2 regions of the Dehalobacter sp. TBBPA1 genome follow, and region 1 is predicted to be linked to the other one. Evidence: riboswitches for the same ligand, from Rfam matches in the RefSeq annotation. Region 1 holds a riboswitch; the other holds the start of a gene.

Region 1 (15,381 bases):
GCAAGACTGTAACCTTTACAGTTAAAGCATCAACTGGAGAACGTAAACTTACCAAAGTAGTTGCCCCAGTAGGTACGATTAAAATTGCTGGCACAGCCAGAGATGCTTGCCCTGTCACTATGTTTGACCAGTATGGTGATACATTAGATACAACGGATGCTACTTTATACAAAATAGCAGCTACGGTTTCCGATCCTGATACCGATGATGTTATCGCCAATATTGCAGCAATAACAGCTCCGGTCTATCCAGATAAAGGACAATTGCTCCTTACATTTACAGGACAGGATGTCACGGGTAATGGAGCGCTCAAAATCCAGAAACCGACTGGAACAACACTTGCTACCATTGATGTTTACGCTTCAACGAATGATACCGTAAATTCCTATAAGATTCTACCTGTTGGTGGGGATAATGCCGATTTCTCAATCGACTTGAACCCAGAAGCAGCTGTAGTAAATGTTGACGAAGAAGTCGTTCTCAGAGTTGGAACCTATAACTCTGCCGGCTATTATTGCGGTGATGTTCTTACAGATGCTTTAGAGCTAGCTGCCGCAGATGTTGACGCCAATAATGACCTTGTGCTCGCCGTTGTTAATCCGACCGGCAAAGCGATCCTTGATACAACAATTACTGTAAATGCGAATAACACCTTCACCATTCAAGAAGGAACAGCCTATCTGACTGGTAGCGCAACGATTACAGCTAACAAGTATAGCTACGTTGCTGGACCTCCTATAGTCACAACGGATAAAGGTAAGGTTGCTTCCAAGACAGTTACAGTTAAGAATACTTCACCTGTAATTACCAGTGTTACATTTGAATCAAGCTTAGATGAAATCAGTGTAGCTTCAACAGATATCAGCGAAATTCTCCAAGCTAAGAATATCATTGTTGACGGATCTGCCGGCGACGGAGTTGTTAGAATTGGAGACGAGGGTGAAATCTACTTTGACACCGACTCTGATGAAACCTATGATCTTGGAATTGATGTTATCATTGGTCAGTTGGTTGCTGCTAAGGCTAGCGGTACAGTAACGCTTGGTGCTCCTGCGTTTGCTGCTGGTACCTTGGATGTAACTGCCGCTGATGGTAAGATTACCATTGGTGTTAAGAAGATGGGCGCAAGCTCTCCGTTCAAGACCATTACGGTTGACGCTAACGTCTAATTGAATGGCTCTTTGTAAGATATCAGGTAAGTCCTGAGTCTAGGCAAATAAGCTAACCGAGATGCTGTTAATAGTTTAATACTATTAACAGCATCTTTTTTAGGTTATCTGTCAAATGTGGCTCAATTTAATATGGATGACCCTACAAGAACAAATCGAACAAATAGACGATATTATGCAGGCAGTGGTAGACAAAACTCTTACAGTGGTATAAAATTAAAAATTAAGATTAAATTATTTGAGGAGTTAAACGTATGAAAAAACTCGCTATCCATGTTTTAATCCTTTTGTGCATATCACTTCTAATGATGCCGCAATATCTTTTCGCTGATGATTGGGAAGCAGATCCTAATACTATTTATAAAATAGATTTTGAACAAATAAAAACACTGATGATAGAACGTAATCTGACGATCCTTTCAACAAATGACAGCTATTATGCCCTGGCTAGTGCGGGAGTGGATATAGGTACAGCCGGGATTAACGCAGAGATGGCTAATATGCTCTTAATATACCAGAAGGATGCTGAGTATATTGCTTATAATACAATACAGAAACAAATTGAAGTACAGGCCCAACAGCTGGTCATAGCTGAAAAGGGTTATATATTAGCAAAAAAACAGCTTGAACTAGGGATGACAACGGAAACAGAAGTAGCCAAAGCGCAGAATGAACTAAATAATACAATGATGCAGTTAAGGAACCTTCAAGATACCCAGAAGAAGACGCTAAAGAGTTTCAACATGGCGATTGATCAGGACTGTGATGCTCCTTTGGTACTAGGGACAGTCCCTGTCGTCAAGGAAGAGAACATTTCGAAGATCAAAGTGGATGAAGATTATGAAAAAGCTAAAGTCTTAAGTTATAAAATACAGGTAGCTACTGATAATTATCAGGTAACAGATGCCGAGAGGAATTTTGAGAATGGATTTTACCAAACCTATCAGAACATCTTGGAAAAACAAAAACAGTTAAAGCTCGAACAAGATAAAATGACTGTTGCAGAAAATAAATGGCTATATACTCAGTATAAAGCAAACTTGGGTATGATCTCTAATATTCAACTTGAGACAGAAAAGCTTTCATATATGAGTCAGACATTATCCCTGGTAAGTGCCCAAAATGCACTGTTTTCAGCTTATAATGACTATCAGTGGGCTAAGGAAGGACTTGTTGTGTCGTCTTCTTCATCTGCATCATAAATTTTTTTAGGCGCCATTCATCAAGCATTTTAGCGAAAAGCTACAAAACGGAGAGTAAATAACCTTTAGAAGTCGTTGATTAAATCAATGACTTTTTGTTTAGCCAAGTACTAACTGAGACTAGGTAAACGGTGTTTCAGAGTGTATTGTTTAAGTGTCCACAAAGAAATGATTAAGTAACGTAGAACCCTGGCACGAAAGTACATCGTACCGGGTTTTTCTTTTTAACGAGGCACCTTATTAATCTTCACAGAATCGTACGAAATTGTTCATCAAAAGTTCACATTCATTAACTAGAATAATGAAGGGAATAATTTCCTAGGTAAATTAGAAAACATGTTTTAGTATAATTGTCAAAAACATGAAGAAGTTTATGCAATGATAACTAAGAAAGTTATATAAAAAAGGAGAATTGAAATGAGGAATAAACGGTTAAAAAAAACAGTATCAGTTCTAACGGTATTTCTTATATTGATCGTGTTAGTACCCGTACAAGTCTTTGGCTCTGACACGAGTGAAATGGTTACCACAGACTCCGAAGGAAGTATGAATACGTATATGATTCCATTTGATAAGATCCAAGAGGAAGTTCTAGCGAAAAGCCCGGATACGGAGGACAATCAGGAGGTATACAATGAAAGTGATAATGGTATAGTAGCCAATTATACATTGGATAAAGCAAATTTAAATGTAGTTTGGGAAGTGCAAAATGATTTTTTTGCGTATAATGACTTGCAAAAACAGCTGAACGCAAGCAAAGCGAAAAAAACACTACTTGAGTATGAATATAAGCTGATGGAGGTGAAAGCTTCTTACGGCGTTGCAACGAAAGAAGAACTTCTTGTAGCTGAAAAAAACGTGACCGATCAAAATAACACTATTGAATCCATTGAAAATCAAATTGATAATATTCTAGAAGATTTCAGATATCATCTAGATCTTGATAAGAAGGTTAACATTATTATCGGAAGTGTACCCTATCAATCTGTACAGTTCTCGAAGATTGATTATAATTCGGATTTATTTCAGGGGTTGAGCAATAGTTATGACGTCAGTATTGCAGCTTGGAATGATGATAATAGTAGTGTGTATTTTGATACGGTCAGCAGTTTTAAATCTTCATTTAAAACTGCTTATAACAATTTAAAATCAGCCGTCGAAAAGGTTGATTACGATGAGCGCTACTTTACTAATGATCAAAATGCATTTAAGCTGGCTGAAATTAAATATAAATATGGAACAATTACCAAGCTGGAGTATTTAACTGAAGAAAACAATTACCTAAATGCCCAGATCAGTAATGATCGGAATAAAAATGAACTTTATAAGGCCTACGTGAAATATGAATGGGCCAAAAAAGGCTTAATTGTAAACTAGTTAACAGTTGAAAAGTGGAGGAGTAGAAATGAAAAGACCAAAGAAAAAATGGATCGTTCTGATTGTTGTACTTATTATCTTAATAGTCACGGGCATTGCAGTAAAAACCTTTGTGTTTGCTAAAAATGAGACTGCGAGCACAGTGGTACCGATGCAGACAGCGACATTAAGCAAAGGAACGCTCATAGACAGCATCTCAGCCTCAGGAACGATCTATAGTGCGAAAGTAGAAAATGTCTGTTCAAGTGTAAGTGCTCCGATTGACAAGATCTATGTTGAGGTCGGAGACAAAGTCAAGGCAGGACAGCTCCTGGCTACACTGGATATGGAGGAGGTATACAATAACTGCGAAAAGGCCAAAGCAACGCTGAATGCAGCAAAAAGAGACTTGGATGCGAAAATCACTACATATGAAACAGATAAAGCGCTATACGAGTATGATGGGGTGACAGTCGAAGAACTAAAATCTGCCGAATCAGCGCTTGAAAGTGCCAAAGAAAGCTACGAAAATGCGCAAACAAGTTATAATACTTTGAGTAAAGACCTCAATGAAGGCAATATTACGGCACCAATAGATGGTACCGTGACAGAATCGAACGCGGAGGTCGGACTGCAGCCGCCGACCGATGATATCCTGTTTGTGGTCGAGAATATCAATGATTTATATGTAACGGCTAATGTCAGTGAGTATAATATTGCGAGTATTAAGGTTGGCCAGGATGTCCAAGTGACGACCAACGTCACTGGGAATACAATTTATCAAGGAAGATTATCCTATATCTCTCCTAAAGCCGTTAGTGAGTCTGGTTCAACTGATGTTGAATTCGAGGTTAGGGTGAAAATTCTGAAGCCTGATCCACTGATTAAGATTGGCATGAATGCTTTCCTCGAAATCATCCTCACATCAAAGGAGAACGTTTATTCTGTTCCTTTTGATGCAGTTGTTACTGCAAAAGACGGTACAAATTTCATTGATACAGTGAAAAATAATACCATTGTTCAAATCCCTGTCGAAACCGGTCTCGAAAACTCCACAAATGTTGAGATCTCAGGAGATGGCTTGGAAGATGGCTTGATTGTCGTTACCAATCCTACAAGTGTGACGGTCGGGCAGACGGTTGACCTGTCAGCAAACTCAAATGGCGCTGCGGTAAAAAAAGCTCGAAGTGGATCCGCACCATCTGGAACAGCTCCAAGCGGAGCAGCAGAGGGTACGGCTTCTGGGCAATCATCAACGAACGGAACTGCCTCAAAAGGCGCAACTGCGCAATGAACTATAACAAAATGATCAGTGAATCTATAGGGATAGGGTTGATGAGTTCATGATTGAAATTAATAATGCGATCAAAAAATACTATGTTGGAATGCCAAATGAACTGACTATTTTGAAAAATATCAATTTGAATATCAAGGAAGGTGAATTTGTCTCCATCGTAGGGGCTTCCGGTTCCGGCAAAAGTACCCTGATGAATATTATCGGAGCTTTGGACCGTCCAACCTCAGGAACCTATACCCTTGACGGGATATCCATTGAGGATATGAGCCAAAATGAGTTGTCAGAAATTCGCAATAAGAAAATAGGCTTTGTTTTTCAGACGTTTAATTTGATTCCCAGATCTACGGCTTTAAGCAATGTTGAATTGCCACTGTTTTATCTGGGGATCCATAAAGAAGAAAGAAGAAAAAAAGCCGTGGAGTTACTAGAACTTGTAGGAATGGGAGACCGGATGACACATATGCCCAATGAGCTTTCGGGGGGGCAAAAGCAAAGGGTTGCCATTGCCAGAGCTTTAGCTAACGATCCGGCAATCATTTTAGCAGATGAACCGACAGGTGCCCTTGATACCCAGACGGGGAAAATGGTGATGGATATTTTTTTAAAAATCCACCGTGAGGAACATAAAACGATTATTTTGATTACCCATAACCCTGAATTGGCCGAAGAGGCAGAGCGGCAGATTACGCTGAGTGATGGTATGATTACCGGAGATTTCTATAACAGCGATATTTCCCGCCTAAAGCGTGAAGCAATGGGGGTGAAGGCATGATCTGGGAGAATATCGTTTTGGCCTTGGCCTCCTTAAGAGCCAATAAAATGCGGGCATTGTTAACAATGCTTGGCATTATCATCGGGATCACCTCTGTTATCGCGATCGTGACCATTGGAAATGCCATGACAGCCTCCGTGAGTTCCAATATGTCATCTTTTGGCACGAATAATATTACCGTCATGGTTCGGGAAAAATCGGAGAAACAGCGGACGATGCCCGGAGGCATGATGATGATGACAGGCGGAGGCGGTGGAGCTCCTCCCGGAAGCGGAGAAAAAGGAATGCGCGGAAGCGGCAATACGTCTGAACCTCAGGATTCGGATTTGATTTCGGAAGAAATGATCACAAAAATGGAACAAACCTTTCCAGGGGAAATAGCAGGAGCTTCTCTGTCAGAATCAGTCGGGAGTGCGACAGCAAAAGACGGAGACCTCGATGCCAATGTGATAATCACAGGGACTAATACGGATTATCAACTGGCAAATGACTTAGAAATTCTTGAAGGGCGATATATTTCAGACAAAGATATAGAGAACTATCGCAATGTTGCCGTTGTCTCAGATAAATTCGTCGAAAACATGTTCCAGGATGGAACGGATCCGTTGTCCAAGGTAGTCAAGGTCTACACAGACAGCAAAATCGAATTATATACCATCATCGGCGTGTATAAATATGATGAATCAACGATGGGTCAGCAGAGTACCTCGTCTGAAGAGGACGTATCAACTAGCTTATATATTCCGGTCTCTATCGCTAAATTGGATTCAGATCAAAAAAATTACCAGAGTATTACAGTCATTGCGAGCAGTGGTACGGACGTACTGACATTTTCAGATGACTTACAAACTTACCTTGACAATGTCTATCGCACCAATACTGTCTGGGGTGCCAAGGTGAATAGCATGGAATCTGCACTGGAATCAATAACGAGTACTTTGAATACAATTAAGGCGGCGATTGCGTTTATAGCAGGCATATCCTTGCTTGTCGGTGGGATTGGCGTCATGAATATCATGCTGGTATCTGTAACGGAAAGGACAAGAGAAATTGGGACGCGGAAAGCTCTTGGCGCGAAAAACTTCCATATCCGACTTCAGTTTGTGACGGAGGCAGTGATTATTTCCGGCATAGGCGGTCTCATTGGAATCATCATCGGCACGACAGTCGGAGCCATCGTTTCGGTTACGCTCAATGCTCCTGTAACAATTTCTCTGTTGGTGACGATTATCAGCTTCCTATTCTCGATGGCTATCGGCGTATTCTTTGGTTATTACCCGGCCAATAAGGCAGCAAAGCTTGATCCGATCGAGGCGTTAAGGTATGAGTAGATTTTAAAAACAACCATTTGGAAGTCGTAGGGAAAGAAACACTAAGTAAAACAGTAGAAAACTTGACGCATAATGCACGATATTACTTTAAAGTTAGAGCCAAAGATTTGAAAGGGAACTGGTCGAACTATTCAACTGTTGTATATGCGATAGCCAAGGATCAAGTCGCTCCGGCTAGTCCAGTGGGTCTAGCTGCAGCGCCCAGCGATAAAAGTGCGATAATAAGCTGGACGGCAAATGCGGAGAGTGATATAGCCGGATACCAACTGGAGTATAAAGCAGAAGGGGCGGCCTATTGGACGATAAAAACTTTCACAAGCACAGCGACGAGTACAACAATTGGCAGTTTAAGTAATGGAGGGAACTATCAGTTCCGGCTAAAGGCCAAGGATAGTGCCGGAAACTTCTCAGGGTATACAGATACTGTAACTTGCGTTCCAGATCTGTAGATGAATCCTTAATTTATGATCCTACTCTAGAAATTGGAAAATTTGTAGGGATCAATTAAAAAGCGTCTTGACAAAGGTGAACCTCGGAACGATGTTATTTCGTGCCGGGGTTTAGCGTCATTTAATCATTCTTTTTACCGTCTATTTTGAGGTAACCATGAAAGCCTCTTATGCAGGTTTGCAACGTTAGTAATATCCTATATTTATCGATTGCGCAGTAATAATGGAAAAGTATAAAATTGAATCTCTTATAATATGAAAAAATTGGATATGATTATGGTATAATATGTAAGGATATGAGTATCGTACAATAGTTCTAAAAATCAATTTCGTATAATACAGTCGATAGAGGTCAAGAACATCATTCAGGAGGAATCAACATGAAAAAAAACAGATCTTTTTTTTCAGCCGCGATTATCCTTTGTTTCTTACTGGTAGCAACAGCATTGCCAACAAGTATTCAAGCAGCAACTGCACCTACAGTACCGACCAACTTAACTGCGGCTGCTGCAAGCTCCAGCTCAATTGACTTGACCTGGGATACTGTCGATGGGGCTACCTCATACTGGGTTTATCGGTCGCAGTCTTCAACAACAAACTTTCTGAAGATTGCAACGGTCACGGATGTATCTTATACCAATACAGGCTTATGCGCGAACACAACATACTATTACAAAATAAGAGCTTATAATAGCAGCGGGACAAGCACTTATACATCAGCCGTATCCGCAAAGACCTCTGCTCCCACTGGGGAACCGTTAACCCCAACCGGTCTGGAGGCAACAACGCTTAGTTCGAGTCAGATTGAGCTTGTCTGGGATCCGTCAACAGACGCAGAATCTTATTATGTCTTTAGAGATACTTCGGCTTCAGGCTCTTTTACTACAAAAATTGCCACAGTGAAGACGACCACGTATACCAGCACTGGGTTGACTGCAGGCAAACGGTATTATTTCAAGGTTCAGGCGTATAACAGCGGTTTTGGGACCAGCAGTAAATCATCTTACGCCTATGCTACGACGGAAACAGCAGTGCCTGATGTGCCAGATAATCTGGCTGCAACTTCAGTGAGTTCCAGCCAGATTAATCTGACCTGGAGTTCGGTGTCTGCAGCAACATCATATTATGTTTACCGAGCCACCAGTTCTTCCGGGACGTACTCCAAAATAGCAACAGTTACGGATGAAAGTTACAATAATACGGGACTTACTGCCAATACGACCTATTATTATAAAATTAAATCTTACAATAGCTATGGAACAAGCGATTATTCTTCGTATGCCTATGCGACAACTAAATCTGCAAGCAGTACTGGAGACACCTCGAATGCCTATCGACTGGCCGGTACAGACCGTTATGCTACTGCTGCCAAAATTGCAGAAGATGGTTGGGACTCTTCCTATTATGCAGTAATTGCCAGCGGAGAAGGTTTCTCGGATGCTTTATGCGGATCACCACTGGCGGCCAAATACGATGCGCCGATCTTACTGACATCGAGGTATGAACTGAATGCGCAGGCAAAAAATGAATTGGCCAGCCTTGGGGTAAAGCAAGTATTTATTATCGGAGGAACTGGAATAATATCTCCCTCGGTCGAACAGGCAATTAAAAACCTTGGTATCAGCGTTACCAGAATTGCCGGTACGGACCGCTATAATACATCCTTGCTGGTAGCGGAAAAGATAGGAACTTTCGACCAGGCAGTGGTTGCTACCGGGAGCAATTTCCCTGATGCATTGTCTATTGCTTCGATAGCCGGGATTAAAGGGTATCCGATTCTGCTAACGGACAAGTATTCGATCCAGTCTAATATTCTTTCCTACTTAAAAAGTAAAGTCACGACTACGATTGTGGTCGGAGGTACCGGTGCAATTAGCGACAGCATTTATAACAAGCTGCCTTCCCCTGTAAGACTGAACGGTGATAGCCGGTACACAACGAACCTCAGTATTATCAAATATTTTGCGAGTAGCTTGGATTTTAAAAACTGTTACGCTGCAACCGGCGAAAACTACCCGGATGCATTAACCGGCTCGGCACTCGCAGCTAAAAATAATGCGCCAGTCTTTCTGGTCAGCAGTTCGGTGAGCCTTTCTCTTTTAAACTATATTAAGGATCAAAATATATCGTCATTTACCGCATTTGGAAGTTCCAATGTCCTGTCATCATCTGTCTTAAACAGTATGGTCGCATCGGTGTCGGGAACAAGCAGCAAGATACCTGCCATACCGGATGATCTGACTGCTATTGCCTCAAGCCCGATCGAGATTGATCTGGACTGGGATGCGGTAACCGATGCGACAGGCTACTATGTTTATAGAGCGACATCATCTACCGGGACCTATACAAAAATTGATACCGTCCAAACGAGCTCTTACACGGATGATGGTCTCACAGCTGGAAAAACTTATTATTATAAAGTGAAAGCCTATAACAGCTATGGAGAGAGCGACTATTCCACAAGGGCGTATGACACAACAGATGCAGACTATGCGTTGGATACCCCTTCAAACCTTGAGGCAACTGCCTTGAATTCAAAAGAAATTCACCTGAGTTGGGATGACGTTGATGGTGCCAGTTATTACTATATCTACAGGTCGACCTCATCCTCAGATACTTACACCAAAATCAAAACTGTTTCGACCAATTCGTATACCGATACAGGGCTCACAGCGGAGAAAACCTATTATTACAAGATACAGGCATACGGAAGCGATGGTTTGAGCGCCTTTTCATCTGTGAAGTATGACAAGACAGACGCAGTAAGCGTACCTGCTACGTTGACAGCTACAGCATTGAGTTCCAGCCAGATCAAATTGACCTGGGAGACCGTCAGTGATGCCGAGTCCTATTATATTTACAGGGCAACCTCCGAGACCGGAACGTATACCAAGATTGCAACCGTAACCGCTCTTGAATATACAAATACTGGGCTCACTTCAGGAAAAACATACTATTACAAAATCAAGGCCTATAATGGCAGCAGTCTAAGTGATTATTCCTCAGTGGCTGAGGCAACGACCGAATAGATATGACCAAAGTCCTATTCTTTGTGCTCCATTGGTATCAAAATGCCTGTCAACAGTTGTATTAAGTTTTTTGGTGAATTATAATAACCATATTAACACGATAAGGGCAAATCCGTCGAAAGGCGGAGACGCAAAGCCACGGGTCTAAAGCCGAAAGGTTATGGCAGCCGGGTTGCCGAATGGGTAACTGAATTAACACTTAATTAGGGTACCTGTTCCAGAACTTGGAGCAGGTATTTTTTTCTCCCCAGACGGCAAGAACAACAAATTAAGGTTTTGAAAGGAGTAAAAAATGTTCAAAAAAAGGATTTTGGTATCGGTTCTGTGTTTACTTTTTACTTTTGCTGTTGCTCCAACTTATGTTTTTGCTGAAACAGTGACGGGTGACACTACAACAACTGAATCCGAGACCATAACAACTGGCGAGGATGCTACGAATACAACAGACGATACTGCTAACGAAACTACGAACGATGCTACAAATGATACCACAGCTGATACAGTCGATGAAGAAATTGCCGATGAAGCCGGTGTAACGCCGGACAGCTGGCTGTACTCACTCGAACAAATGATTGAAAGTGTTCAGGTGGCCGTGACCTTCTCTGCGGAAGGAAAAGCAGAACTGCTGGTCGAGTTTGCGAATGAAAGACTGGCTGAAGCGGAAATCATGTCCGAGCAAAACCAGTTGGATTTGATGGAACAGGTTCTGAAAGTCTATTCAGATACGATAAAGAAAGCCAATTTCCAGGTTCAACAGATCATTGAGGATACCGAAGCAGTTGACGGAACGGATACTACGGGTACAGATGCCACTACTGCCGAGGAAGAAACCACCGCAGCTACCACTGAAGAAACAACTACGGATGAAACAGCCACGGATGAAACGGCGGCAGTTGACACAGAAGAAAATACCGTCATCAGCAATCTACTCGCCAGCATTGAACTTGTCCAAAGTGATGCCGACAAGATCGTCCTTAAAATCACCGGAGGTCTGACAGAAGAACAGGCTGGAATCATGCAGAATATCATCCAAGCCGAAGTTCAGAACACCATTGCCATGAAAGCCTATGTAGCTGCGAAAGTAGCCTATGCTGAAGCTGTGCAAGAATTTGCAGCAGCCAAGGCGGAATTGGGACAAGCTCGTGCTTCAGGTGATGAGGCTGCCGTCGCAGCCGCTCTGGGAAAAGTAGCACAGGCTCAAGCATATAAAAGTGACATGCAGGACCTCAGAAAAGATGTTCAGAAAATCAAAGTTGAGACGATGAAAGAAACCAAAGAAGTCCTGAAAGAGCAAGCTCAGAACATAAAGGACTACAAGAAAGCCAATAAAGATCAGGCCGTAAGCGGCGAGGAAGAGAACCTGGAAGCGATCGAGGGGGATCAGGATGTGACTACGGCAGACGATCAATCTTCTACAGACGGAACAACTGTGGAAGAGATAGGCGATAACGCTGACGGAACGGTTGACGTACAGAACCTTCAGAATACTGCCCCGAATTCAGATTTAAATAATGGAGCTAAGGGCAAAGGAAAAGATAAGAGATAGGATTGAATAAGACAATTTATCTAATTCCTCTAACTAGGGCTTAGCTAAAAAAAAGCTAGTAATAACAAGGGTTTGACAGTACTTTTAGCGAATCTAAGTGTAAGGGAATAGAGACAAAACCCCTTAAACCTTGCACTTAGAGGAGAAAATATGTACCGCAAGGGTCACGTAACGTTCTTAGACGAGGGGGCATCAGTGATGTTGCCTCTTTAGTCGACAAGGTAAGAGAAAATACCGTCTAAACAGCGTCAGCTCAGAGTTCTTTCTGTCCAATTTTTGTAAATGCTCTGAAACGCCGATCGCCACAACTTTGGCGAGAAACTCAAAAGATGCAAGCCCTAAATACCTCCTTAAAAGAAACAGACAGCTATCAGGCAGATAAAAGTGCCAGGGCTGTCTGTTTTTGTGGTTTACAAGGAGAAGAACGCGTCTTTTGAAATAAGCTATCCATCCACAGCAGAAGGTCAGGAAACGACATGTACTATTTTTTAAATTTTTTATAGTTCAAACTTAATTAAGGTTTATATAATAATATTAACAGTGATCAGGCAAAAGATGAGCGGGGGCGGGGACGCCGGCAAATCTTGATTCCAATCATCTCCTTTCTCTTTTATTTGACAGCTTACGACTGTCTGGTACATACTATGCTTGGCTTGTCCAAAGGTTCCCAAAAAAAATCAGGAATGAACTCTAAGCGGCTTCTTAGGGGGCGGCCACTCTTTAATCGTCTCTGCCATGTATTCAATCAGACGATTGGCCTCTTTTCTTTTTTCTTCTTTCAGGTTCGGATCGATATGCGCCAGATTGGTGAGCGCTGTCGTCAGATCGAAGAAGGTATCGGCGATCGTTTTGCAGCAAGCGTCGCATTTTTCTACATACTTGATGTGAGCGTCCGGGTCATGTCCGGTTTTAAGGTTGTGGGTAAAAGGGGCTGTTGTTGCAGAAGGGTCGTTACCGGCAGAGGAGGCATTGTTGGCAGATTGCGCTTCTGCATTGACATTCTCCGGATTCGTTGGCCTTGATGCAGCCTTAGTGTGCTCATTCTTTAATTCGGAGAGGGTGCTGTCGATCGCCTTCAGTCCTTTTTTAAGTGCTTGATTCTCCTGAAGCGCCTGTTCCTTCGCCTGATTGGCCTGATCTCTGTCCTTAAGAGCCTGCTGCAGCTCCTGTTTCGTCATACTGCCGACGTTATTGTGCGCGATAAATTCCTCCCGCTCCTCTGCCGGGAAACCCAGTAAGAGGAGGGCCTGGGTATAAGTCAAATGGGACACTGGTGTCCCATTTGAGCTGTCGGATCCTTCAGGGAAGTTAGGCCCGTACTCTTCGTAGAGCTTTATCAGCCTGGAGGCAGTTCGGCGAGAATAGTTCACGGACTCTTCCAGCCACTTAATCCATTCCCCGTGTTTGAGCATGGCCTTGGCTTCCTGCAAATGACGGCCGATTTCAATGGCGCTGGTAAGCAATATTTTTTTAGTTTGGCAGGTTATCATCTTTATTTCAGCCGCTATGACAAGCGGTGTGCGTTCGGTGATCGGATTATCCATGCCGCCCGCCCTTTCATTATGAGTCTAATTACAGCATATGCAGATGGGCTTCGGATGGTGAGGGCTTGGTTTTGTGACGTAACAGACAGAAGTAATAGCAATGGCAAAAGATAGCTAAAGATAGCAGGAATAGCTATAGACAATAAACGCAGCGCAATAATAAATAAATCCCACGGGTTTTGAATCCGTGAGATTTTTAATATCAAAATGATTTGTTATTGAGACTTTGTTTTATACGGGCCTTCTCTGCAGGGATCTGATGGAAATTTCATGTTCGCCAAGTACCTGGATAATCGATTTTTGGTCATCTGAGATCTTGTCTAATTTATGATTGGTCTCTGTCCGAAATTCCATCAGTCCGGCTGTTTGCTCAACAACAACATCCAGTTTATGTTCAACCTTACAGAGTCGTTGATCCATGGAATCCAGTCGTTGGTCGATACCGTCGAATCGTTGGTCGATACCGTCGAATCGTTGATTAATACCATCGAATCGTTGATTAATACCATCGAATCGTTGAGAAATATCTTTCTTCATTTCTCTGATTTCACGAAGCACGATAGTCTGAAACTCATCATTGGACATAGCGGCTTCCCTCCAAAACAAAATGGATCCTTTGATAGATATTATGCAATATAAAAAAGAAAAAAACAACCATAAAATACCAAAAATTTACAAAATAATGTTGCCATTTATGGGAAGAAAATATTTGGTAATATCTAACTTGAACCCATTGACCCAAGGCACAAAGGAAGATAAGATAAGAGAGGTGACGTGCCGACTGACCAGTCGGTCGCGACGGCCACGGCCGCAACCACGACATTCATGAATATGTCCCAAAAAGAATAGACTTAGAAAGATATTGATTTACGGGGGAGTAGAAAAATGAAATTCAAAATGAAACGGTCTGAGCAGGGTGGCAGCCCGGACTTGAAAAAACCGATTGGGAAGAAGAAAATGATCATTACCGTGATTGCAATCCTGCTTGTCCTTCTGGTCGGGGTAAGAATCTACGGTGCGATACAATCTGCTGCTGAAAAGAAGGCAGCAGAACAAAACAGACAGAATTATGTCCCGGTGGAAGCGTTGACCTTACATAAACAGAGCATCTCTTCTGCGATTACCTTAAGCGGCAAAGTTGAAGCGGATAAAGAAGCTTCCGTGGTCGTCGGTACCCCGGCCAAAGTGGCGGCGGTCTATACCAAAGTTGGGGACCGGGTCAGCAAGGGCCAGGTACTTTTCAGCCTTGATAAAACCGATCTGATGTCCAGCTATAACCAGGCTTCAGCGGCCTATCAGCTGGCGCAGGCCGGCTATGAAACCAATATGGCCAATTATGAAAACAGTAAAAAGAATTATGAGAATATGAAACAGCTGTATGAAATCGGCGCGGTCAGCAAGTCGGAGCTTGATCAGGCTGCCGTGGCGGCTTCGGATGCGGTTCTGGAAACGTATAAAGGCCAGCTGGCTCAGGCCAAGGCTGCTTATGACGCGGCGCAGAAAGCCCTGAATGATATGGATGTCAAGGCGCCGATCGACGGTGTCCTTACAGCGCTCGATGTGAAAATTGGGTCGATGGTGATGAGCGCCGTTTCTCCGGCCAGGGTGGTAGATTTGAATAAAGTGTTTGTTACAGTAAGCCTCAGCGAGCAGGAGATCAACAGCGTGCACAGCGGCCAGTCGGTT
Region 2 (15,381 bases), 1.0 Mb from region 1:
ACTCTTGGCAGCATCTTTTTGAATTCATCCCAGCGGGTTTTTGCTGTCAGGTTTATCCCACCAGGCTCGGTTGTCCCGATACCATTGAATCGTATCCCCAATTCCCTCGTTAAGATGATACCGGCATTGCCAACCCAGCTTTGTTTTCAGCTTCGTGCTATCCAGCGCGTATCTCCAGTCGTGTCCGGGCCTGTCGGCAACCTGAACCAGCGCATCCACCGGTTTACCCAGCATGTTCAGTATGGTCCGGGCCATCTCTAGGTTCGATGTTTCCTCCCCGCTCCCAATATTATACACCTCTCCTGGTTCCCCGTCCGAAAGTATCTCCGCAAGCGCCGCACAATGGTCCAGTACGTGGATCCATTCACGTTTATGGGACCCATCCCCATAGACAGTCAGCGGCATATCCTGTAAAACCTGAATAATACTATGCGGAATAAACTTTTCTTTATCCTGATTGGGTCCGTAGTTATTGCAGCACCGGGTCACGATCACCGGAAAGCCGTAAGTTCTGGCAAAAGACCTGGCCATTAAATCAGCAGCTGCTTTGGAAGCCGAATATGGGCTGTTTGGACGAATCATGGAATGCTCCGAAAACTGTTCTGACTCATTATCAAGACTTCCGTATACTTCATCGGTGGAAACCTGAATAAAGCGTTTTCCCGTAAAGCCGTTCTTCTCCCAATGTTCCTTGAAACAATGAAGCAGCGTTAAAGTCCCCATCAAATTGCTTCGACCGAAAACCAGAGGATCGGTAATACTTCTGTCCACATGCGATTCGGCAGCAAAATTAATCACATCATCGGGGTCACATTCCTGAAGAATGCGTTTAACTTCTTTCGCAGTACTGATATCCCCTTGCGTAAAATAATACCTTGGATGAGCTGCCAGGTCTTGAAGATTTTCCACCTTTCCTGCGTAAGTCAGTTTATCAAAATTAATGACGATAACATCCTGATTGCGCTGCAAAATATATTTAATAAAATTGCTTCCGATAAAGCCTGCGCCACCGGTAACCATAAGAACTCTCATATTCTACACCTCAAATTATATTCTTTCGGCCAGCTCAACTGGCAAACTAGAGATCGATCTGACAGTGGTCCCCAAGAAAAAAAGTACTGGCTGAAGAGCTGTTTTCGGGGCTGCCTTGAATGGAAACCTGGTTTCCGATTAAGCTTCCGCTGATTTTCTTGGAGACATTGGCAAGTTGCGTATCCTCTAGGATAATACAATTTTCGATCTCACATTCTGTAATCCGGGTTCTTCTGCCCACTGTCGTATACGGTCCGATAAAGCTGTCCGTAATGACAGCATCATCGTCCAGATGAACTGGCCCCTGAATAATACTGTTCCGAATGGTCACATTATTTCCCATTTGGATTTTTTGGGCCAGCGCTGCATCAAACATCAAGCGATTTGCTTCAAGAATGTCGTCTAATTTTCCGGTATCCTTCCACCATCCCCGGATCAGATCGCAAGTGACCCTGGCCCCGTTTTCCAATTGATTTTGGATTGCATCGGTAATCTCAAGTTCTCCCCGACGGGACGGTTTGATTTTGTCAATCGCTGCAAAAATGCTGTTGTCAAAGGCATAGACTCCTGTGATGATCAAGTTGCTGATATACTTCTCAGGCTTTTCGTAAAGCGCTGTTACAAATCCGTCTTTCACCACCGCAACCCCGAATTGGGAAGGATTGCTGACCGTATGAAGCAATACGCTGGTGTTGGCCTTTTGCTGGTAGAAATTTTTAATGAAACTATCCAGCTCCATATTGAAGATGTTGTCTCCAAGGATCATCACAAAATCATCGTGGCCAAGAAAGTCGGCCGCAGTCCGAACAGCATGGGCAAGCCCCAGGGATTTATGCTGATGAATATAGGTGATTGCCGTGCTCCACGTTTCTCCGCTGCCGACCGTTTTTTTTACTTGTTCCTGCGTATCCCCAACGATAATTCCAATATCATGGATACCTGCCCTGGCTATCTTTTCAATAAGATAGATCAGAACTGGTTTGTTGACCAAGGGAAGAAGCTGTTTCGCCTTGGAATAGGTCAGTGGTCTAAGCCTTGTTCCGGTTCCTCCGCTTAAAATCAGAGCTTTCAAATTATTCTCCTGCCTTTAACCGATAAGATTTTCTATAAAGAGAGGGTTGTCTTTCTAATATAATATTGCACAAGAACCGCAATGGTGTAACCCCGGACAACTCCTCCCATATAATAAAGTGATAGTTGCCCTAACAGAACCTGAAGGAATGATCAAGTAAAAAGACGATTAAGGAGGGAGATATAGAAATGGTAGCGCCGCTCCTAAGCTATGTAACCTTTAACCGCCTGGGCCAGACAATCAGGAGCCTTTCAAGTGTCCTTGAAACGCCGGAAAACTTTGAATTAGCAATCGTTGATAATAATTCCACAGATGGGACCTGGAAATATATCCAAAGTCTAAAGGACAGGCGGATCAAATTTAAAACAAGGCTCCCTGTCAATCTAGGACAGGTCTACGCCTCAAATCTGAATCTGTCCAAGAGAAGAGATGATCAATATTTTATCGCTGTCGATCAGGATGTTGTGATTGAAAGCAAAAATTGGCTGACCTACATCCTAAGGGTGTTTAAAAATACTCCGAATATCGGTTTACTCAGTATTCATGCTGGGTTTCCGCCCCGAAATATGCCTCCGACTAACCCAGTCATCAAAAATGATTTGGTTTATCTGGAATTGACCAAGAACAGGTCTGATTATTCGCAGGATTATATGCCCGGTAGCATCCTGGCCTTGAGCCCTGATCTTATCTCTAAAATTGGTTTTTGGAGTGAAGAAAATAATTTTGGCAGCAGGGAGCTGTTTCTAAGGGCTAATCATTTTACAGCGTTTAAAACAGGAATTCTGATGAACGTGAACATTTCTATCCCACAACAAATAGTTTGCGGCAAATGTCCCGGTCAATCCTTCTGCCGTCTGTCAAAAAACGGAGAGACCAAAACCGGAGAAACCTGTTTTACCATCTACGAGAAATTAAACCAGAATAAATTATTCCGAGAACAATACCACTGGAAATTTGACGAAACAGTTAAGGATCTGCAGAGCGGTGCCCGTTCCCCATACTGCACTTCATTATTCAGTTGTAACTCCACTGCGGAGGAAACCTACAATCTTGACTGGGCAACCGAAAACTTTCAATTCTATGCATCCAAAGCCAACTGAATATTTGCCAGGGGAGAAAAAAATGATAAACAATGATGGTTTTTCTGAACCGGTCTATGTTACCGAACCTTTGCTGCCAGACTTGGCGGAGACTTACAGCATGCTCGAAATAATATGGCAAAGCAGGCAGCTCAGCAATAACGGGAAGATGGCCCAAGAACTGGAAAGAAAACTGGCTGCTTTCCTGGGCACCCGATATTTATCGGTTTTTGCAAATGGCACGAATGCCTTGCAAATTGCATGCAAAACCCTGGATCTGTCCGGGGAAGTCATCACAACCCCGTTTACCTTTGCCGCTACGGCCAACGCGCTGGCCTGGAATCATCTTACGCCGGTCTTCTGCGACATTGAAGAAGCCACTTTCAATATTGATGCCGACCGTATCGAGTCCCTGATTACGAATAAAACCACTGCCATCCTGCCGGTACACGTTTTCGGCCATCCGTGCGAGGTCGAAAAGATTGACCGGATTGCAGCAAGGCATAACCTGAAAGTACTTTATGACGGTGCCCACGCTTTTGGTGTGAAAATAAAGGATAAACCGATCGGCGCCTATGGAGATATCACCATGTTCAGCTTTCATGCCACCAAAATCTTTCACACCGTCGAAGGCGGTGCACTTATCTTTCGGGATCAGGACCTCCAGCAGAAAGCCAAGTGTTTGAGAAATTTTGGTCTAAAAGAAGACTACAGTGTGGACGAACCGGGTATAAACGGCAAACTGAACGAATTGCAGGCTGCTGTCGGCATTTTGCTCTTAAAAGAAGTGGAAGCTGAAATAACCCAAAGGAAATATCTTACCAACCTGTACCGGCAAGTGCTGGTTGATGTCCCTGGGATAACCGTCTCCCAGGAGGCTGAAGAAATTACAGCCAATTATCCGTATTTTGTTATCCGGGTTGATCCGGCCGCATACGGTATCTCCCGGGACGAGCTCTATAGCCGATTGTTAAGCTTCAATATTTTTTGCCGAAAATATTTTTACCCGCTCTGCAGCAATTTTAAGTGTTTTAAAGGTCTTCCTTCCTCCTCCGCAGACAATCTGCCCACAGCCAACAAAGTCGCGGAAAGTGTTCTGGCTCTGCCGCTTCACGGCAGAATGTCAGCGTCCGACGTTCAAAAAATAGGCGGCATCATCAGGGAGATAAAAATAAAAAGCAAATCAACAAAATTTTCAATTGAATTGGGCGTGTGATCATTGGCTATAAAAGATCTCATCATTTTTGGAGCCGGCGGCTTTGGCCGGGAAGCTACCGAGCTCGTTGAAGATATCAATACAGAAAAAAAACAGTGGAACCTGTTGGGCTATATCGACCAAACTCCGGCCAAACAAGGAAAGGTTATTAATAACTATCCTGTTCTGGGCAACCTGGACTGGCTCGAAAAAAACACAGGGCACCCTCTCTGGATTGTATGTGCGATCGCGAGACCGACGGATAAATACCGTCTGATCGCCAGCCTGTCCTGTTTTCAGCTGTATTTTGCCAACCTGATTCATCCCGCTGCCCGAATAAGCCACTCCGTTCAATTGGGCTGCGGCAATATCATCTGCTGGAACAGTTTTCTGTCGACGGATGTCAGGATAGGTAGTCACGTAGCCTTAAATCCGGGCTGCAGGATTGGCCACGATACGGCTGTCCGGGATTACTCCTCTTTATACTGGGACGTCACCCTGGCCGGAAACGTGCAGGTCCATGAAGGTTGTGAAATCGGTTCCAAAACTGTGGTGATCCCCGAAAAAGAGATTGGCAGGTGGAGCATCATCGGGGCTGGCGCTGCCGTCACTCGCAACATCCCGGAATACTGCATGGCCGTCGGTGTCCCTGCCCGACCAGTTAAACATTTAAAAGAATTGGTTGAAACCCATTCCCCTAAAGGACTGATGATATGAAGGAACTTTCTTCTATTTTGATCAAAACTGCGATACAGCTTGTTCTTGAAGCCATTAATCAGGCCCAAGCCTCTGCCCTGCAAAAACGCGTCAGCCCCTTCCCTGTTCAGGAAGCCGCTGACACCCCTGCTACGGAGATTTCTCAACAAGCGGTTCCAAAAAACATTGACTGGGAAGAATTAGACGACGCCACCATCCTTCAACAGATTCTAGATCCTGGGATCCTGGAAGAAATCATTGAACCTTCTGTACAGAACCCGACAGACGGCACCTCCCCTCCTCCTTTTATCAGCTATGTTACCTTCAACCGTCTCGGGCTTACCATGCAGAACCTAAACAAGATTTTGGATTCAGACGAAGATTTTGAAATGCATATCATCGACTGCAACTCCAAAGATGATACCTGGAATTATATCAAAAGCCTTCAGGACAAAAGAATTAAATCCAAAACACGCTTGAAGGTTAACCGGGGGCCAATCTATGTCCTGAACTACAACCTCAGAAAGAGAAAGCCCAACCAGTATTTCTTCACGATTGACAGCGATGTCTATATCAAGACCAAAAACTGGCTGACCAGGTATATGGAAATATTTGAAGCTTTTCCGGAAGTGGGTCTCTTAGGAACCATGCGGGATAACCCTTATCCGAGATTTCTCCCTCCCGTCATTCCTCAGGTCAAGAATGATCTATCCTATCTTCAGCTAAGAAATGCCGGCATTGATGTAATCATGGATTTTATTCCGGGATGTCTTCAGGGGTTACGGCCCGAGCTCATTGACCGGATTGGTTATTGGAATGAGGAATGCGGGTATGGCGATGCTGAATTATCGCCAAGGATTGTGCATTATACACCTTTCAAAGTCGGCTTTGTCACGACCGTGGAAATTGATATGACCCAGTTCATCGGCTGTGACAAGTGTCAGGCCCAAAGCCTCTGCACGCTGAACAGAAGCATAAAAACCTGCTTTATGCTGGCCAAGCAAGCCAACAGTAACGAAAGCTTTGCCAAAAAGGCCAAATGGAAATACCTCGAAATATTTCAAGAGCTAGCCGATGGAAAAAGAACAGCCTATTGCACTTCACTTTTGGACCCTGCATCCCGGGAAGGGAATTTGTACCATGATGCCTGGGCACTCGAGAATTTTGAATATTATTTGAGAAGATCGAACTGATCTTTACAAAATATGAACGAAGATGCTATACTTCTTTTCTGGACACAATCCGGTTGATCAGGATTTTTCAGATTTCAATAAAATATAATATGGTTTTTAATGTGTTGGGGCAAACTTCATGAAAGTGAAGGACGCAAAAGTCATGGGTCTAAATCAGGGAATTTGAAATGCATGCAATACAAAATGAATGGAATCCAAATGCATTTCCAGGATATTCTGACAGGATTGCCAGACTACAAGGATTTTGAACTTCTCAGGGGGGAGCAGTTTCTTTTATGGATCTGCTCTTTTTTATTTCAACTATTTTGTATATTCTAACCGGTTAGGCCAATAAAAATTGACCACACTAATGATGGAGGTGCACGATTCATGACCTTGATTCTGACCCTTGTTATTTTTGTAGCTACGTATGCACTGATCGTAACGGAGAAAATCCCGCGGGCTGTCGCCGCGGCCCTCGGTGCCTGTCTCCTGATTATTTTGGGTGTATTCCCGCAGGAAACTGCTGTGGAACACATCGACTGGAATACGCTGGGCTTACTTATCGGCATGATGATCATTGTCGATCTGACCAGACGTTCCGGTGTCTTCGGCTTTCTGGCTATTTGGGTCGCCAAGAAAGTCAAAGGCAATCCAATCAGACTGCTGATCTCTTTGGCTATACTGACTGCCGTTTTATCGGCTTTTCTGGATAACGTGACGACTGTTTTGCTGGTCGTTCCGGTTTCCATTGTGATTGCTGAAACCTTGAAATTAAACCCAATACCTTTTTTGATTACCCAGATTCTAGCCAGCAACATCGGGGGAACCGCGACGCTGATCGGTGATCCGCCGAATATCATGATTGCCGGACCGGCAGAGCTTACTTTTATGGATTTCATGGTGAACCTGGCACCTGTGACGATTGTGATCTTGGCTGTTACCCTATTGGGCTTTTATTTTCTTTATCGCCAAAAGCTAAAGACCGATAAGGAATCCATCGCCCTGCTGCTGTCGCAAAATGAATACAACTATATTAAAGACTGGGCCCAGCTCAAAAGAAGCCTGGCCGTGCTCGCTCTGACCATTGTCGGTTTTATGCTGCATGCCGTCATCCATGTTGAGACCGCTACGATTGCGCTGGCCGGAGGCATGCTGCTCATGGTGCTGAGCCATGAGGAACCGGAAGAGGTATTTCTGACGATTGAATGGCCGACGATCTTCTTCTTTACCGGATTATTCGTTTTAGTTGGAGGATTGGTCGAAGTCGGCGTCCTGGACAAAATTGCTGAATGGAGCCTTGGGCTTACCGGCGGTGTACCGGTCGTCATGGCGATGCTGATTGTCTGGCTTTCCGCTATTTTTTCAGCTTTCGTCGATAATATTCCATTCGTGGCCACCATGATCCCGTTGATTCAAAAAATCGGGGTTCTCGGCGGGCTGACCCCAGAACAGCTCCAGCCGCTCTGGTGGTCTCTGGCTCTGGGCGCCTGCCTGGGCGGAAACGGCACAATTGTCGGTGCCTCGGCCAACGTCATTGTCTCAGGGATTGCCGAAAAAAACGGCTATACGATCAGCTACAAAAAATACTTTCTGATCGGATTTCCGTTCATGATTCTATCCATTGTGATCGCCTCGGCGTATATTTTGCTGCGGTACTATTAGATTCTTTCTCTCTCTTCAAAATGAGTATGAAGCAATCTATGGGCAGTGTCACTGAAAGGCTGGCCCAGATATTCCTGATAAAGTTTTTGGATTTCTGAATTCTCATGAGATTTTCTGATCTTTTTATTTTTATCTTCCTGATAGATGGCTTCCTGACGCTTGCGGACAATTTCAAAATTGCCGTGATGGTAGGGCTGCCCACCTCCGGCAACACAGCCTCCGGGACAAGCCATAATTTCAATGGCTTCGTATTGATTCTTACCGTCCCTGATTTCCTCGAGCAGGGTCCGGGCGTTTCCGAGCCCGCTGGCAATGCCTATCCGTAGCATCTTGTCGCCGATTTGAACTGTGGCCTTTCGTAAGCCTCCATCTCCCCGGAGCTGCTCGAACTCAACTTTCTGTAATTCATCACCGGTCAGCCACTCATAAGCTGTCCTGAGTGCAGCTTCGATAACCCCGCCGCTAGTTCCGAAGATCACTGAGGCTCCTGTGGTTTCACCCAATGGTTTGTCATATTCACTCGAAGGCAGATTGATAAAATCCAGACCGGCTTCCTTGATCATTAGGCCAAGTTCCCGGGTCGTGACGACAATATCGACGTTATTATGCTCATCCTTAGTTAGTTCCGGACGCTTGGCCTCGGCTTTCTTGGCAATACAGGGCATGACGGAGACCACCACGATATTGTCCGGATCAATGCCATTCTTCTCGGCATAATAGGTTTTGACGATTGTACCGAACATAATATGCGGTGACTTGCAGGTGGAAGGCACTTCCAACAATTCAGGGAACTGATGCTCAATAAATTTGACCCAGGCCGGACAGCAGCTCGTAAGTATCGGAAGTGTTTTATTGTTCTGCAGACGGTAGATCAGTTCTGAGGCTTCTTCCATAATTGTCAAGTCCGCTCCAAAATCCGTATCGAAAACTGCGTTAAATCCGATACGCTTTAAGGCGGTTACAAGCTGGCCGGTTGCAATCGTCCCTGGTTCCATATCAAATATTTCTCCGATGGCTACGCGGATAGCCGGAGCAGTTTGGACAATCACATATTTATCCGGATCATTTAAAGCTTCCCATACTTTATCGGTATGATTAATTTCCGTAAGCGCTGCTGTAGGGCATACCTGAACACATTGACCGCAGTAAGTACAAGAAGACTCTACCATCGGAATGTTAAAGGCAGGGCCAACAAAGGCTTCAAATCCACGGCCGATCCCTGACAGGATACCGCAGGTTTGGACCTTATTGCACATCGTTTCACAACGCCGGCAGTAAATGCACTTGTTGGCGTCTTTGACGATTGCCTCACTGGATACGTCCTTCGGATAATTCATCCGTTCACCTTCCCAGCGGATATGCCGAACCCCTAATTCTGCAGCTAAGGCCTGAAGCTCACATTCTCCGTTTTTGGGACAGGTAAAGCATTCATTGGGATGATTCGATAACAGGAGTTCAACCGCCATTCTTCTGGCTGTAATCGCTGTAAGCGTATGCGTGAGTACTTCCATTCCATCCGTAATGGTGGTTACGCACGACGGGACAAGTTTATTCCGGTTTGTCTTCTCATCGATTAGCTCAACCATGCAGACCCTGCAGGAAGCCGTCTGATTGACCATTTTGATATCATGCAAATCCAGATGACATAAAGTTGGAATCCGAACTCTTGCTTTATGGGCGGCTTCCAAAATGGTGATGCCTTCAGGGACCCGTAGATATTGATGATTAATTTTAAAATCAATCATTTTTTTAGCAGGATGCGTTTGTTGAACGTGGGTCATGGTTAGCCTCCTTATGATTTCAGACCAATTTTATTCTTTGCTTGATAATGGCCTTCCCCCCGAGGATGGTCGATGTCTTTGATCAGGGCCAGGTATTCGTCCCAAAAATATTTCATGGTACTGATGACCGGGCTGGGCGCAGTCTGACCAAGCCCGCAGAGCGAACTACCTTTAACCATGTAAGCAAGCTGTTTGATGGCATCTAAATCCGCCATCGTTCCTTTGCGGCGGGTAATGAGATTCAGCTTTTCATATAACCGCTTGGTACCGATCCGGCAGGGGGTGCAGCGTCCACAGGATTCATCCATCGTAAACTCCAGGTAAAATTTGGCGATATTGACCATATTATCGGTTTCATCCATGATGATCATGCCCCCTGATCCCATCATGGACCCGATACTGAGCAGGTTATCATAGTCTAAAGGAATGTCCAGGTGTTTCTCCGGAATCACGCCTCCGGACGGTCCCCCTGTTTGAACGGCTTTGAATTTGTGGCCGTTGGGGATACCTCCGCCAATTTGAAAGATAATTTCTCGCAAGGTTGTTCCCATGGGGACTTCGACCAGGCCAACATTTTTGACTTTACCGACCAGCGCAAAAACCTTGGTCCCTTTACTTTTCTCAGTGCCAATGGAAGCGAACCAACTGCTCCCTTTGAGGATAATCGGAGAAATATTGGCAAACGTCTCCACATTGTTTACACAGGTCGGACAGCCCCAATATCCTTCTTCCGCAGGATAAGGCGGTTTAAAATTTGGCTCACCGCGTTTTCCTTCACAGGAGTTAATAAGCGCTGTTTCTTCCCCGCAGACAAAAGCCCCGGCTCCATATTTCAACTGGATATCAAAGGAAAAAGACATGTTGAAAATATTTTCGCCCAGGAAGCCCAATTCTCGGGCTTCCCGCAAAGCAATTTGCAGCCTAGAAATTGCCAACGGGTATTCGGCCCGAATGTAAATGAATCCGGTGGCGGCGCCAATCGCATAGCCACCGATCACCATGGCCTCTAAAATGGAATGAGGATCGCCCTCCAGAATGCTCCGATCCATGAAAGCCCCGGGGTCACCTTCGTCTGCATTGCAAATAATATATTTGTCCTTGTTTTCTTGATTCTTTGTAATTTCCCATTTGAGACCTGTAGGGAATCCTCCTCCGCCGCGGCCTCGCAGCCCGGATTTTTTTATTTCGTCTATGACCTGATCCTGGGACATTGTTGTCAGCACTCTTCCCAAGGCTTCATAGCCTCCGACCGCAATATAATCTAAGATATTTTCTGGGTTAATCAGACCGCAATTGCGCAGGGCAATCCGGTACTGTTTCAGATTTTTTGCTGTTTCTGACATCATAGCCTCCAAATAAATTTACGCACTTTGTAATCTACGCCCGCTTCTACACCCGGTCAAAGTTTATTTCCAAAGAGAGATTTTCAACTGCTTTGCCGTTTTTTATATGCTGCTCAATAATTTCCCGGACCTTGTCTTTGGTTACATTGCCATAGAGAACCGGTTGTTCGTCCGATTTATTTATCTGAACAGTTGGTTCCGAGTGACAGCAGCCAATGCAGCCAACTGGAACAACTTTGGCATTGGTTATGTTCTGGGCAGTGATCTCATCCAAAAAAGTATTGTAGGTCTCCCTTGAACCTGATGAGATGCCGCAGGTGCCCATCCCCACAAGAATTTTGATTTGTCCTTCCGGCTTTTGGCCGCCTTGTTCTATATTCATATTTTTTTGGTATTCTTCTTTAATTCTTTGTAAGTCCTCCAACGAACCAACTTTCATACCAGTATCTCCTTCCGGCGGTATGATTCGAGGATGGTATCTAGGTCCTCTTCTCTCACCCGGCCAAATACTTTGTCATCGATCATCATAACGGGAGCCATGCCGCAAGTGCCGATGCAACGAACATCTTTCAGACCGAAAAGACCGTCAGGTGTAATTTCATTAGATTCAATGCCAAGCTTTTCTTTCAGCCTTTCCATAATTTTATCCGCCCCTTTGACAAAGCAAGCTGTCCCCATACAGACACTGATCGTATGTTTTCCCCTTGGCTTGGTTGTAAAGTAGGAATAAAAGCTGACGACTCCGAATACTTCCGCTCCCGGAATTCCTAATTTCCGGGCAATAAAAAGTTGTACATCCCTCGGTAAATAGCCGAAAATATTCTGGGCCTTATGTAAGATTTCAATCAGAGCACTTTTCGTTGTTGGTAAACTGTTAATAAAAGCTTCCAGTTCCTCGAATTTTTCTCTGGGCAAATTTTCATTGGTTGGTTCCATAACATCGATTGCCTGTGGCTTAGTCATAGCAGGTACACGATCCTTTCCGATAACAGCAATGATTTTTCTGATCGTTTCAAGACGTTTTTACGGCAAAGAACTATTCAGTAATAGTTTGGAAAAATAGCATAGATTTATTCAGACAAGAGCTTGGCATAAAATAATGCAATGAACTTTTGCATATTCATTGCATTTCGGGTCAGCCATTATCTTGTTTTCTTTATTACTCATATCATCATTTTTAAATTACTTACGTTCCATTACACCTGCACAGCGAATAGAAAGATCTGCCCTCCAAAGATCATAGCAGTAAATATTCCGAGGGACAGAAACGGTCCGAAAGGAATCTCTGATTTCAGGGATCCTTTTTTGACTGTGATCAGTAACAGTGCAGTAAGACCTGCGTACAACGAACCAAGGAATAACGCCAACAGCACCGGTGGGCCCATAAAAAGCCCTGCTGCAGCCATCAGCTTGATATCTCCTCCGCCTAGGCCATCGGGAAAAAATAAGCTCAGAAAAAAAAGCGGTACGGAAGCCGCAAAAAAACCAATGACCCAAGTATACCACGCAGCTCCAAAATACACGCTCTGATAGACGCCGTGCAAAACACTTAAGCCCAACAGAAAAACGACCAGCTTATTCGGAATCACCCTTTTCTGCCAGTCAATAAACGACACGACAATCAGCACAGACAAAAGCATTGCCAGAAAAGCACTTTCCAGGCTCAGTCCATAGGTGAACCAGACAATCAGGTACAAGATCCCGTTCAGCAGCTCGACCGCGGGATAGACCGGGGAGATCAGCCCCCGGCAGTTTTTGCAGCGCCCCCGCAGAAAGAGATAGCTGAAAACAGGGATGTTCAGATACCACGGAATCAGCGTATCACAGTGCGGGCAGTAGGATCTCCCGCCAACAACGCTTTTCCCGATCGGAATCCGGTAAATGCACACATTCAGAAAACTGCCGATGACTAAACCATACAGTAGCACAATGAAAGAAATGATAATATTTTCGATCAAGACGGCACCACCTTTTTAATGCTGGAATTAATTAAAGGCCTAATGTGGATAAACAATCTCCGCCACAGTCCAGAAGATAATCAGTGATCCTACGAGTATTGGCAGAAACACCAGGATCGCCCTTTCCTTTTTCCCAACGATTGCAGCAATTCCGGCAATAAAGCCTGCTAATCCCAATGCAGCTACTGCAAACGTCGGCAAAGGCAATGCGCCCATCAATTTCAGCACGATCAATACAATAAAAGCAATGCTCAGTCCAGCCGACCATCGGCCGGAACGAGATTGGGGCCATAACTTTGTCTTCATATGATCATCCCTTCCTGTCACTTAACGCCTTCAACCTTATTATTGTATATATTCGAAAATTATTTTGATCGTTTCTAATCATTGATAAATAAGCTGTGCAGCAGAAGAAACAGAATCGTACAAAATCCCAGAATGATGGATATCCTGACGAGAATAGCGTTGTCTTTATGTTTACGTACCGCTTTTATTCCTGTAATAAAGGCTGCGATACTTGCTAAAAAAACGAGTACGGTTACATCCCATCAAAAGAGATGTTTAGCTAAAAAACACGTTCACAGCGACGCCGCAAAAACTCAGGATATAATACACGCCGATCAGAATCACCAGAAAAACCAGAACCGACCGCTCTTTCTTCCTGATAACAGCTTTCAGTCCAATAATGGCCGCTGCAATGCCTGCGGCAAAGATCAGAACGGTAATGACAACCTGAAGGGGATTATGCGAGATCAGTTCTAAGCCGGAGTACCCTTCCTTGTATGGAAGTACGGAACCCACGACAAACAAAATCCAGCTGACAATCACCAGGATGAAGGATTTTCTGCCGGACTTGCTTTTGGGTAAAATCGTGATTCTCATGACATTCACCCCTTTTTATAAAGAAAACTTGGCTGGTGCCAAGTCTTTGGCTGCTGCTTAGTTGCACTTAGATATACCAGAAAGTAATTATACTTTCTGATATACCCATAAAACCGACCTTGTTAGCGGTTAGAGTTGGTGGCTTCAATATTAATATACCATGGCTTACTGATATCGCCTATAGGCTTTCCGTTTATTCCCACTCAATCGTTCCGGGGGGTTTAGAGGTAATGTCATAAACCACGCGGTTCACACCGTGGACTTCATTGACGATCCTGTTCGAGATGACTTCGAGCAGTTCGTACGGCAGCTTTGCCCAGTCGGCCGTCATCGCATCGTCACTCGTGACCGCCCTTAAGACGATGGGATAACCGTACGTGCGTCCATCTCCCATCACGCCGACACTGCGGATAGAGGGCAACACCGCAAAGTATTGCCATACCTCCATGTGGAGTCCGGCTTTAATAATCTCTTCCCTGACAATTGCATCCGCTTCTCTTAAATGATCCAGCTTTTCCGGCGTGATTTCGCCGATGATACGGATTGCAAGCCCCGGGCCTGGGAATGGCTGGCGCCAGACAATCTCTTCCGGCAAGCCAAGTTCCAGTCCGACTTCCCGGACTTCATCCTTAAAAAGCATCCGTAAAGGTTCGATCAGTTCGAACTGCATATCTTCAGGCAGCCCGCCAACATTGTGGTGCGTTTTAATGGTTTCAGCCGTTTCGGTGCCGCTTTCTACAATATCCGGATAAAGCGTACCCTGTACCAGAAAATCAATCTGGCCTAACTTACGGGCTTCATCTTCGAACAGCCTGATAAATTCATTGCCAATCCGTTTGCGTTTTTCTTCCGGTTCGGAAATTCCTTTCACCTTAGCCATAAAACGTTCCGAAGCATCGACGAAATCCAGATTCAGGTGAAACTTTCCAATAAACGTATCCTTGACCTGCTCCGATTCATTCTTGCGCATAAATCCATGATCGACATAAATACAGGTTAGCTGATCCCCGATCGCTCTATGAACAAGCACTGCGGCGACAGAAGAATCGACCCCGCCGCTTAACGCGCATAAGACCTTTTTATCTCCGACTCTCTTCCTGATCTCCTGTACCTGGGATTCAATAAAGGATTCCATGGTCCAGTTGCCCTGGCAGCTGCATACCCTGTATAGAAAGTTCTCAAGCATTGCCTGTCCTTCCGGGGTATGTTTGACTTCGGGATGAAATTGGACGCCGTAAAAGTTCTTTTCCGGACAGTAGATTCCCGCAACCGGTGTATTGGCAGTAAAGGCAGCCCGGATGAAACCGGCAGGCAGTTCCAGCACTGAGTCCCCATGACTCATCCAACACTGACGAGCACCTTTGAGTCCGTGCCAGACCCCTTCATTATATTCAATCGTGATCTCTGTTTTCCCATATTCATGGGCTTGCGGTCTCTCCACACGTCCGCCTAGCTGTACGGTCATCAGCTGCATACCATAACAGATTCCGAGGATCGGTACCCCCA

The links. Region 1 has a riboswitch for cyclic di-GMP ahead of AB3489_RS13110 (DUF5667 domain-containing protein). Riboswitches for the same ligand answer to the same signal wherever they lie in the genome.
Region 2: linked by a shared signal. The riboswitch ahead of AB3489_RS03400 (SLC13 family permease) and the one ahead of AB3489_RS13110 (DUF5667 domain-containing protein) in region 1 are both predicted to bind cyclic di-GMP.

What each region holds. Positions count from the first base shown of each region.
Region 1 is NZ_CP162385.1:2,658,736-2,674,116, reverse strand. Features, by position in the region: gene AB3489_RS13150 (cell wall-binding repeat-containing protein) at 1-1,169, shown strand, start outside; gene AB3489_RS13145 (TolC family protein) at 1,424-2,371, shown strand; gene AB3489_RS13140 (TolC family protein) at 2,789-3,748, shown strand; gene AB3489_RS13135 (efflux RND transporter periplasmic adaptor subunit) at 3,777-5,021, shown strand; gene AB3489_RS13130 (ABC transporter ATP-binding protein) at 5,071-5,796, shown strand; gene AB3489_RS13125 (ABC transporter permease) at 5,793-7,127, shown strand; gene AB3489_RS13120 (fibronectin type III domain-containing protein) at 7,190-7,576, shown strand; gene AB3489_RS13115 (cell wall-binding repeat-containing protein) at 7,957-10,605, shown strand; cyclic di-GMP riboswitch class I at 10,701-10,785, shown strand; gene AB3489_RS13110 (DUF5667 domain-containing protein) at 10,898-12,151, shown strand; gene AB3489_RS13105 (DUF3102 domain-containing protein) at 12,829-13,695, opposite strand; gene AB3489_RS13100 (hypothetical protein) at 13,927-14,280, opposite strand; gene AB3489_RS13095 (efflux RND transporter periplasmic adaptor subunit) at 14,581-15,381, shown strand, end outside.
Region 2 is NZ_CP162385.1:687,498-702,878, reverse strand. Features, by position in the region: gene rfbB (dTDP-glucose 4,6-dehydratase) at 25-1,032, opposite strand; gene AB3489_RS03425 (glucose-1-phosphate thymidylyltransferase) at 1,079-2,104, opposite strand; gene AB3489_RS03420 (glycosyltransferase) at 2,293-3,204, shown strand; gene AB3489_RS03415 (DegT/DnrJ/EryC1/StrS family aminotransferase) at 3,230-4,399, shown strand; gene AB3489_RS03410 (acetyltransferase) at 4,403-5,095, shown strand; gene AB3489_RS03405 (glycosyltransferase family 2 protein) at 5,092-6,267, shown strand; cyclic di-GMP riboswitch class I at 6,366-6,508, shown strand; gene AB3489_RS03400 (SLC13 family permease) at 6,637-7,911, shown strand; gene AB3489_RS03395 (NADH-dependent [FeFe] hydrogenase, group A6) at 7,908-9,692, opposite strand; gene AB3489_RS03390 (NADH-quinone oxidoreductase subunit F) at 9,704-11,035, opposite strand; gene AB3489_RS03385 (ferredoxin) at 11,082-11,474, opposite strand; gene AB3489_RS03380 (NAD(P)H-dependent oxidoreductase subunit E) at 11,471-11,998, opposite strand; gene AB3489_RS03375 (A24 family peptidase) at 12,232-12,993, opposite strand; gene AB3489_RS03370 (hypothetical protein) at 13,033-13,299, opposite strand; gene AB3489_RS03365 (hypothetical protein) at 13,555-13,875, opposite strand; gene guaA (glutamine-hydrolyzing GMP synthase) at 14,069-15,381, opposite strand, start outside.